Linked DNA regions of Fodinicola acaciae. The protein of the gene in region 1 binds, or shares a complex with, the protein of each later gene. Links are inferred from orthologs where the notes say so. Each region holds a gene or a part of one and is shown in the gene's direction. Other genes may lie near its edges.

Evidence for each region. The genes of interacting proteins can lie anywhere in the genome.
Region 2: the proteins of GNX95_RS01335 (region 1) and smc are in contact, whole or in part, in a crystal structure (PDB 3ZGX), measured with the Bacillus subtilis proteins. The link is inferred for Fodinicola acaciae from one-to-one orthologs.

Annotation. Positions count from the first base shown.
Region 1 is NZ_WOTN01000001.1:276,455-279,213, forward strand. It holds GNX95_RS01335 (segregation and condensation protein A), read left to right. Parts: upstream 1-815; coding sequence 816-1,703; downstream 1,704-2,759. Other genes in the region: GNX95_RS01330 (lysophospholipid acyltransferase family protein), read right to left, coding at 1-630; scpB (SMC-Scp complex subunit ScpB), read left to right, coding at 1,700-2,386; GNX95_RS01345 (pseudouridine synthase), read left to right, coding at 2,364-2,759. UniProt on the Bacillus subtilis protein: Participates in chromosomal partition during cell division. May act via the formation of a condensin-like complex containing Smc and ScpB that pull DNA away from mid-cell into both cell halves.
Region 2 is NZ_WOTN01000003.1:160,710-166,987, reverse strand. Bases 1-4,167 are described here. They hold smc (chromosome segregation protein SMC), read left to right. Parts: upstream 1-391; coding sequence 392-3,967; downstream 3,968-4,167. Other genes in these bases: GNX95_RS27130 (hypothetical protein), read left to right, coding at 40-237. In the rest of the region: GNX95_RS27120 (hypothetical protein), read left to right, coding at 4,247-4,651; GNX95_RS27115 (alkaline phosphatase D family protein), read right to left, coding at 4,648-6,278. UniProt on the Bacillus subtilis protein: Required for chromosome condensation and partitioning.

The DNA of each region.
Region 1 (2,759 bases):
CGGGGCCGGCTGGCTGGCGTAGCGGTCGACGTACTCCTGGCCGGACAGCTGCCGGATGGCGTCGACCACCTCGTCGGTGACCGCGCGTACGACGTGTCGGTTGTTGGGCATGTCGGCGTATTTCTTGAAGTCCAGCGGCTCGCCGAACCGGATCGTCACCCGTACCGGCCTGATCCGCAGCGGCTTGTCGCGGTCGGGCTGCACCTTGTTGGTGTCGATGACGCACGCCGGGATGACCGGCGCGCCGGTCTGCAGCGCCAGGTGCGCGACGCCGGTCCGTCCTTTGTAGAGCCGGCCGTCCGGCGACCGGGTGCCTTCCGGATAGATGCCGAAAAGTTCGCCGGATTTCAGTACGTCCAGGCCGGCGTTGAGCGCTGCCACCGCGGCGCGTCCGCCGGCGCGATCGACGCCGATCGCGCCGACACCGGTGAAAAATCCGGCCATCGCGCGGCCTTTGAGGCCGGTGCCGGTGAAGTATTCCATCTTGGCCAGGAAGTGGATCGGCCGCGGCGCGACCAGCGGCAGGAAGAACGAGTCGAGGAAGGCCAGGTGGTTGCTGGCGATGATGGCGGCCCCGGAGGTGGGGATGTTCTCCCGGCCCTCGACGCGCGGCCGGAACGCGGCGTGCATCGAGACACCCAGGCTGTAGCGAAGCGCCGGGAACACGAGATCGGTGGCGCGCAGCGGATCCTCCCAGGACAGGTTGCGGCGGCAGTACGACCGTACCGCCAAGTAAGGTCCGCGTGTCGGCGGAAGTGACGAAAGTGGCGGTCTGCTCACCCGCGGTTCGTACGCGCTGCGCTACCGTCGTAGGGATGTCCAGCAGCACGCCTCCCGCCGAGCTCGCCGAAGAACCGGTGAGCTCTGCCGAGGCGCCGGGTTTCCAGGTGCATCTGGAGAACTTCACCGGCCCCTTCGACCTGCTGCTGCAGCTGATCGGCAAGCACCAGCTCGACGTCACCGAGGTGGCGCTGTCGAAGGTGACCGACGAGTTCATCGCGCACATCCGCGCGCTCGGCGAGGCCTGGCAGCTGGAGGAGGCCACCGAGTTCCTGGTGATCGCGGCGACGCTGCTCGACCTGAAGGCCGCGCGGCTGCTGCCGGCCGCCGACGTTGAGGACGAGGAGGATCTCGCGCTGCTGGAGGCGCGCGACCTGCTTTTCGCGCGGCTGCTGCAATACAAGGCCTACAAGGAGGTCGCCGCGCACTTCGCTCAGCTCGAGGCGGCGGCGCAGAAGCGGTGGGGCCGGGCCGTACGGCTGGAGCCGCGGTTCGCCGAGATGATGCCGGAGGTGCTGCTGGCGATCGGCGCCGACCAGCTGGCGCTGCTGGCCGCGAAGGCGCTGAGCCCCAAGCCACGGCCGACGGTGTCGACCGAGCACATCCACGCCGTGCGCGTGAGCGTACGAGAGCACGCCGCCATCGTGTCCGACCGGCTGCGCCGGCACGGCAACTCCACCTTCCGCGCGCTGTGTGCCGACTGCGAGACCACGCTGGAGGTCATCGCGCGGTTCCTCGCGCTGTTGGAGCTCTATCGCGAAGGCGCGGTGGCGTTCGAGCAGGTGCAGGCGCTCGGCGAGCTCAACGTACGGTGGACCGCCGGCGACGGCGACGTGGACGTACAGGTTGACGAGTACGCCGGCACGCCCGCCGAGGAGAAACCGCAGGACAGCACGTCCGAACCGGAGGAACAGCACACGTGAGTCAGCCTGCCGACCACCACCCTTCCGAGGGCGACGCCGCGCCGGACACGGCGGAGAGCGCCGAGGTCGAAAACGCGACGGAGGAAGGCGAGGAGTCAGCCGAGGAGGTCATGGTCTCGGCGCCGGGCCTGCCGCTCAAGCCGGCGCTGGAGGCCGTGCTGCTGGTCGTCGACGAGCCGGTCACCGAGCTGACCCTGGCGCAGATCGTCGAACATCCGACCGAGGAGGTCGCCACCGCGCTGGCCGAGCTGGCGGCCGAATACACCGACGAGGGCCGCGGCTTCGACCTGCGCCGCGCCGCCGGCGGCTGGCGGCTCTACACGCGCGAGGAGTTCGCGCCGTACGTGGAGCGCTTCGTCTCCGACGGCCAGCAGGCCAGGCTCACGCAGGCGTCGCTGGAGACGCTGGCGGTGGTCGCGTACAAGCAGCCGGTGACCCGGTCCAAGATCTCGGCCATCCGCGGTGTCGGCGTCGACAGCGTCATGCGTACGCTGGTGGCGCGCGGGTTGGTCGAGGAGAACGGTGAGGAGCCGGAGACCGGTGCTCACCTGTACGTCACCACCCCGCTCTTCCTGGAAAAACTGGGCCTGAACAGTCTGGCCGAGCTGCCGCCGCTGGCGCCGCTGCTGCCGGACATGGCCGATCTCGACGAGGTGTTGGGTGCCGACTCCGCAACTGCCTGATGAGGGTGAACGCCTGCAGAAGGTGCTCGCCGGCGCCGGTGTCGGCTCACGCCGCGCCTGCGAGGAGCTGATCGCCGACGGCCGGGTGAAGGTCGACGGCAAGGTCGTCAGCCGGCTCGGTACGCGCGTCGACCCGCGTACGGCCGTCATCCACGTCGACGGCAAGCGGGTGATGCTCGACGACAAGGTCGTCCACCTCGCGCTCAACAAGCCGCGCGGCGTGCTCTCCACCATGTCCGACGAGCAGAGCAAATTTGGTAGGGCACGGCCTACCGTGTACGACTACGTCGCCGAGCGCTCCGAGCGGCTGTTCCACGTCGGCCGCCTGGACGTCGACAGCGAGGGCCTGCTGCTGATGATGAACGACGGCGAG
Region 2 (6,278 bases), on another replicon or contig:
GTCTGCGCCCGCAACCAGCTGGCGCTGCAACGAGGAGTCATGATGGCGAAGGCCCTGCTCGGCCACGTCGGTACGGCGCCAGACCGGCGTCTCACCGATGAGGTACATCGGCTGCGCGCTCGGGTACGTGCGTTGGAGTTCGAGGTCGCTCGGCTGCGCGCCGACAACGACCGGCTGCACGCGGCGGTAGCCGTATCCGAGGACGCGATCCGACTGGAAGAACCAGCCCTGACCTAACTTTCGCCTCCAAGGCGGCCTGTGCGACAGGCCCTTTCCCCCGCCGGTGCACCTCCACTCACACGGCGTCGGCCTTCTCATCCCCCGTCCACCCGGTCATCGCGAAAAGTGTCCGGGTTAAACGGCTGAGTCGACTGCGACATCCGGAGATGGTGTGCACCTCAAGAGCCTTACCCTGAAGGGGTTCAAGTCCTTCGCGTCGGCGACGCACCTGAAGTTCGAGCCCGGCATCAACTGTGTCGTCGGGCCGAACGGCTCGGGGAAGTCCAACGTGGTGGACGCGCTCGCCTGGGTGATGGGGGAGCAGGGCGCCAAGTCGTTGCGCGGCGGCAAGATGGAGGACGTCATCTTCGCCGGCACGGCCGGCCGGGCGCCGCTCGGCCGCGCCGAGGTCACGTTGACGATCGACAACGCCGACGGCGCGCTGCCGATCGAGTACGTCGAGGTCTCGATCACCCGCCGGATGTTTCGCTCCGGCGAGAGCGAGTACGAGATCAACGGCAACAAGTGCCGGCTGCTGGACGTGCAGGAGCTGCTGTCCGACTCCGGCATCGGCCGCGAGATGCACGTCATCATCGGCCAGGGAAAGCTCGACTCGGTCCTGCAGGCCAAGCCGGAGGACCGCCGCGGCTTCATCGAAGAGGCCGCCGGCGTGCTCAAACACCGCAAGCGCAAGGAAAAAGCGGTCCGCAAGCTGGAGGCGATGAGCGCCAACCTGACCAGGTTGACCGACCTCACCGCCGAGCTGCGCCGCCAGCTCAAGCCACTCGGCAAGCAGGCCGAGGTGGCCCGCCGCGCCGCCACCGTGCAGGCCGACCTGCGCGACGCGCGGCTGCGACTGCTCGCCGACGACTTCATCAGCCTGCGTACGACGCTGGAGAAGGAGGTCGCCGACGAGGCGGCCATCCGGGAGCGGCGGACGTACGTGGAGAGCGAGCTCGGCGAGGCGCGGCAGCGCGAAGGCGAGCTGGACAAGGTGGTCGCCGACCTCGCGCCGGCGCTCGCTCGCGCGCAGGAGACCTGGTACAAGCTGTCGTCGCTGGCCGAGCGGTTCCGGGGCACCGCGCAGCTGGCCGACGAGCGCGTACGGTTTCTGTCCAGCGAGCCGGAGGAGACGCGCAGCGGCCGCGACCCGGAGCAGCTGGAACGCGAGGCCGCCGCCGTACGCGAGGAAGAAGCCGAGCTCACCGCACTGCAGGAGACCGAGAGCGAGCGTCTTGAGGACGCCATCGAGGCGCGCCGCGAGTTCGAGAGCCGGTTGCAGCAGGCGGAGAAAGCGCTGGTCGCGGCCGTACGGTCGGTGGCAGATCGGCGTGAGGGGCTGGCCAAGCTGACCGGCCAGGTCAACGCGGCGCGCAGCCGTACGTCCGCCAAGGCGGACGAGATCGAGCGGCTGTCGGCCACCATCGCGCAGGCGGTCGATCGCGCGCAGCAGGCGCAGAGCGAGTTCGACACGCTGCAGGCGCAGATCGAGGGCCTCAACGAGGGCGAGCTGGGCCTGGACGAGCGGCACGAGGCCGCCAGCGAGGAATACCAGACCGCCAAGGCACGTGTCGACGAGCTGAAAGACGCGTTGCGTGCGGCGGAAAAGTCGGCCAGCGAGTGGAAGGCGCGCGAGGAGGCGCTGGCGCTCGGCCTGCGCCGTAAGGACGGTGCCGCCGCGCTGCTGGCCGCCGGCGAGCGCGCGCCGGGACTGCTCGGCAGTGTCGCCGCGTTGCTGACCGTCGAGCCCGGCGCCGAGGCAGCGCTGGCCGCCGCGCTCGGTCCGATCGCCGACGCGGTCGCCGCGGCCACCGCCGACGACGCCATCACGGCTCTGAAGCTGCTGCGCGAGGAGGACGCCGGCCAGGCCGGCATCCTGATCGGCAGCTCCGGTCCGCCGGTCGACCGCAACAGCTGGCCGCCGCTGCCGGCCGGTGCGCGCTGGGCGGTCGACGCGATCCGCGCTCCTGAGCATCTGCAGCGTGCGCTCGTACGCGCGTTGGATCGCGTGGCGCTCGTGCCGGACCTGGCGGCGGCTCGCTCGCTGGTCGCGTATCACCCGGCCGTACGCGCCGTGACGGCAGAAGGCGACCAGCTCGGTGTCGACTGGGCCGCCGGCGGTTCGGCGTCCGCGCCGAGCCTGATCGAGGTGCAGGCGGCGGTCGACGAGGCCGAGCACCACCGCAAGGAATACGAGGAGCAGGCCAGCCGGCTGGCCGCCGAGCTGGAGGCGGCGACCGCCGCGTCGGCGGCGGCGAAGGAGCAGGTCGAGACCACCCTGCAGGCTCTGCACGAGTCCGACGCGCGGCTCAACGCGGTCACCGAGCAGCTGGCGCAGCTCGGCGCGGCGGCGCGGTCGGCGACCGGTGAGGCCGAGCGGCTGACGGCGGCTCGCCGCAAGGCCGAGGAGGCCCGCGACCAGGACCTGGAGGCGCTGAACGCGCTGGAGGAGCGGCTGTTCGCGGCCGAGGACACGCCGGTCGACGACGAGCCGTCGACCGACGAGCGGGACGAGCTGAGCGCCGAGGTCGTGCTGGCGCGCCAGCGTGAGATGGACGCGCGGCTGGCGGTGCGTACGGCCGAGGAACGCGTGCGTGCGCTGCACGGTCGCGCCGACTCGCTGGAACGAGCCGCCGCCGCTGAGCGCGCCGCGCGCGAACGTGCCGAGCGCGCGCGTGCCGCTCGTATCCGTGGCGCGCAGATCGCCAAGGCCGTGTCGGTCGCCGCGCGAAAGGCCGCCGAGAAGGTGGCGATGTCGCTGGAGATCGCCTCCGCCGAACGCGACGCCGCCAACGACCGGCGAGCAGCCGTCGACGGTGAGCTGGTCAACCTGCGCGCGCGTACGCGTGAGCTGGCCTCGGAGCTGGACAAACTGACCGACGCCGTACACAAGGACGAGATGGCGCGCGCCGAACAGCGCATGCGCATCGACGCGCTCGAGACCAAGGCCGCCGAGGACCACGGCATCGAGATCGAGACGCTGCTGGAGGAATACGGCCCCGAGCAGCTCGTACCACCATCGGCCGCCGAGCTCGCCAAGGCCGAGGCCGACGGCAAGGAGCCGCCGGAGCCGAAGCCGTACGACCGCGCCGTACAGGAGAAACGCGCCGCCAAGGCCGAGCGCGACCTGCAGCTGCTCGGCAAGGTCAACCCGCTGGCGCTGGAGGAGTTCGCCGCGCTGGAGGAGCGTCACACGTTCCTGTCGACACAGCTGGAGGACCTGAAGAAGACCCGCAAGGACCTGCAGACCGTCATCAAGGACGTGGACGAGCGGATCCTGGAGGTCTTCACCGAGGCGTACAACGACGTGGCGGCCGAGTTCGAGGTCGTCTTCCGTACGCTCTTCCCCGGCGGCGAGGGGCGGCTGATCCTCACCGATCCTGACGACATGCTGCTCACCGGCATCGAGGTCGAGGCGCGGCCGCCGGGCAAGAAGGTCAAGCGGCTGTCCCTGCTGTCCGGCGGCGAGCGTTCGCTGACCGCGGTGGCCCTGCTGGTCGCGATCTTCCGCGCGCGGCCTTCGCCGTTCTACGTGCTGGACGAGGTCGAGGCGGCTTTGGACGACACGAACCTCGGTCGGCTGTTGACACTGATCGAGCAACTGCGTGACACGTCGCAGCTGCTGATCATCACGCACCAAAAGCGGACGATGGAGATCGCTGACGCGCTCTACGGCGTATCGATGCGCGGCGACGGCATCACGCAGGTCATCAGCCAGCGCATCCGCGAGCCGGAGCCTGTTTCGTAGGTTTGGTCGCATGGCCACCATGCGTGCGCTGGATGTACGCATGGTGGCCATGCGGTTGTTGCGGTGGAGGGTGGTTGGGTTTTCTGTTTGGTGCGTTGGGGTTTTGGTAGTAGGGCCTCCTTACGTGCGTCTGACGCACGCATGGGGGCCTTGCGAACATTGAGTGGCGGCCCGGGCGGTGACTGGTGTGGCTGGCAATACGGGTGAGGCGGGCTCGGCCGGGTGTCGCATAGTGGACCGTGCCGTCACCTGCCGAGACGGGGAGGGACAATAGGGGCTATGGCGGTTGTCGCGGCTGTGTGCTTCGTGTGGTTTGGGCTGGTGGTGGGGATCTCGTTCGTCGAGGCGCCGCTGAAGTTTCGTGCGCCTGGCGTGACGACGGCGATCGGGCTTGGCATCGGGCGGGTGGTTTTTCGTGCGCTCAATGCGATCGAGCTGGTCCTCGGGCTGGTCCTGCTGGCCGCCGCGTTCGCGGCCACCCGGCTGGTCGGTGGGATCGTCGCGATCGATGTTGTTTTGCTGGTGCAGCTGATCGCCATACGGCCAGGCCTCAACCGCCGGTCGGATCGCGTGCTGGCCGGCGAGGACCTGCCGCGGTCACGACTGCATTTTGCCTACATCGCCTTGGAAATCCCGAAGATCATCGGGCTGCTCGCGGTCGGGGTGCTGGCTCTGGCCGGTTAGCGGCGGGCGCGGCGAGGCTTGGCTGGCGGCAGGTTGTTGTGCCATGACAACGGTACGGCGGCCGCCGGTTTCAGCGCGGCGCGGGTGCCGGCGTACGACTTGTTCAGCGTAATCCGGGAAGCACGCCGGTCGATCTCCAAAACCGCAAGCATGTTGCCAAAGTATGGACCGGCCAGCTTGTGCCAGGTCAGCCGCGGCCGCAGAATCCGTGCGCCAAGAGTGAAAAGCCGGGTCAGTCGCGCGGCCCAGCGGGACCAGCCGGCGGTGAAGCCGACGCGCATGAATCCTGGTACGTCGTTGTGCACCGGCGAGCAGGTCAGCTGATAGACCTTCGAAGAAACACCGGCGATGTCGGCCTCGGCCACGTACGCGTGATGAACATCGCCTGACAGCACACAAATTGTCGCCGGCGGTGGGCCGTAGTCGCCGCGGCCGACGGCGCGTACGAGGTCGAGGAAAGCCTCGAAAGACTCGCGCATCGCGGCCCAGTGTTCCATGTCGGCCAACTGTCGCAGCTTTTCACCGCGGGCGGCCCACGATGGTCCCCAGACGCCGGCGACCATCGCCTCGTTGGTGGCCTCGATGTCGTGAATCGCCTGCGGCATCAACCAGGGCAGCGACGAGCCGATCAGCAGGTGGTCGTAGTCGCCGGCCAGTTGTTCCTTGATCCAGGCCCATTCTGGCGGACTCACCATCGAGCGGTGTCCGTCGGTCAGTACGCGTCCACACCTCGTGTCGATCACCAACACGCGCGTACGGCCGAAATCACGGCGATAACTCCACTGATAGCCGGGTCCGCCGTCGGCCTCGGCGTCGGCGCGCTCGGCGAAACCTTCCAGCAGGTCCCAGGCATCTGCGCCGTCGGCGCTGATTTTCTGCGCCTCGGCCCAGGTCGGCTCGGCGGCCAGCTGCGCCGGCGACAGGTTTCCCAGGTGTTGATAGAGAAAATACGACGCGAGCCCGCCGGTGATCCGGCCGTGCCACCAGTCGGTCGCGGCCATCTTTCGGCGCCAGGACTCGGAAGTGTTCCAGTCGTCGCGTACGTCGTGGTCGTCGAAGATCATCATGCTCGGCACCGTCGACAGCAGCCAACGTACGTCCGGGTCACCCCACGACTCCAGGTAAAGCCGCGTGTATTCCTCGAAATCGGCCACCTCGCCATAAGGCGGCCGCTCGATGTCGCGCCGCGTCGCGATGAAGGCCTTGGTGTCCGGCGAGGTCTCGTCGGCGTAGACCTGGTCGCCGAGCAGCATCAGCACGTCCGGCCAGGTCTTCGTGCCGGCGGCGAGATCCCGCGCGTACGTGTCCAGCGCGTCCGGATCGTGCGGGCTCTGCTCGCCGAAGGCCATCGGCGTCGCGTGCCGGCAGGAGCCGAAGGCGAACCGCAGCTTCTGCTCCGGCAGTGGCGTGCGGATCACGCTGGCCGGATAGGGCGACTCGGCCAGTGGCCAGGCGAGGTCGCCGTCCAGCCGCACCTCGTACGCGGTCCGCGAACCGGGCGTGAGATCCGCCACCGACACCAGCGCGAAATGATGGCCGCCGACCGTCACCGTACGCGCACGATGCGAGAGAATGTCCACCTCGCACGGCTCGTCGGTTTCCACCCAAATGGTCGCTTCCGTGCTGG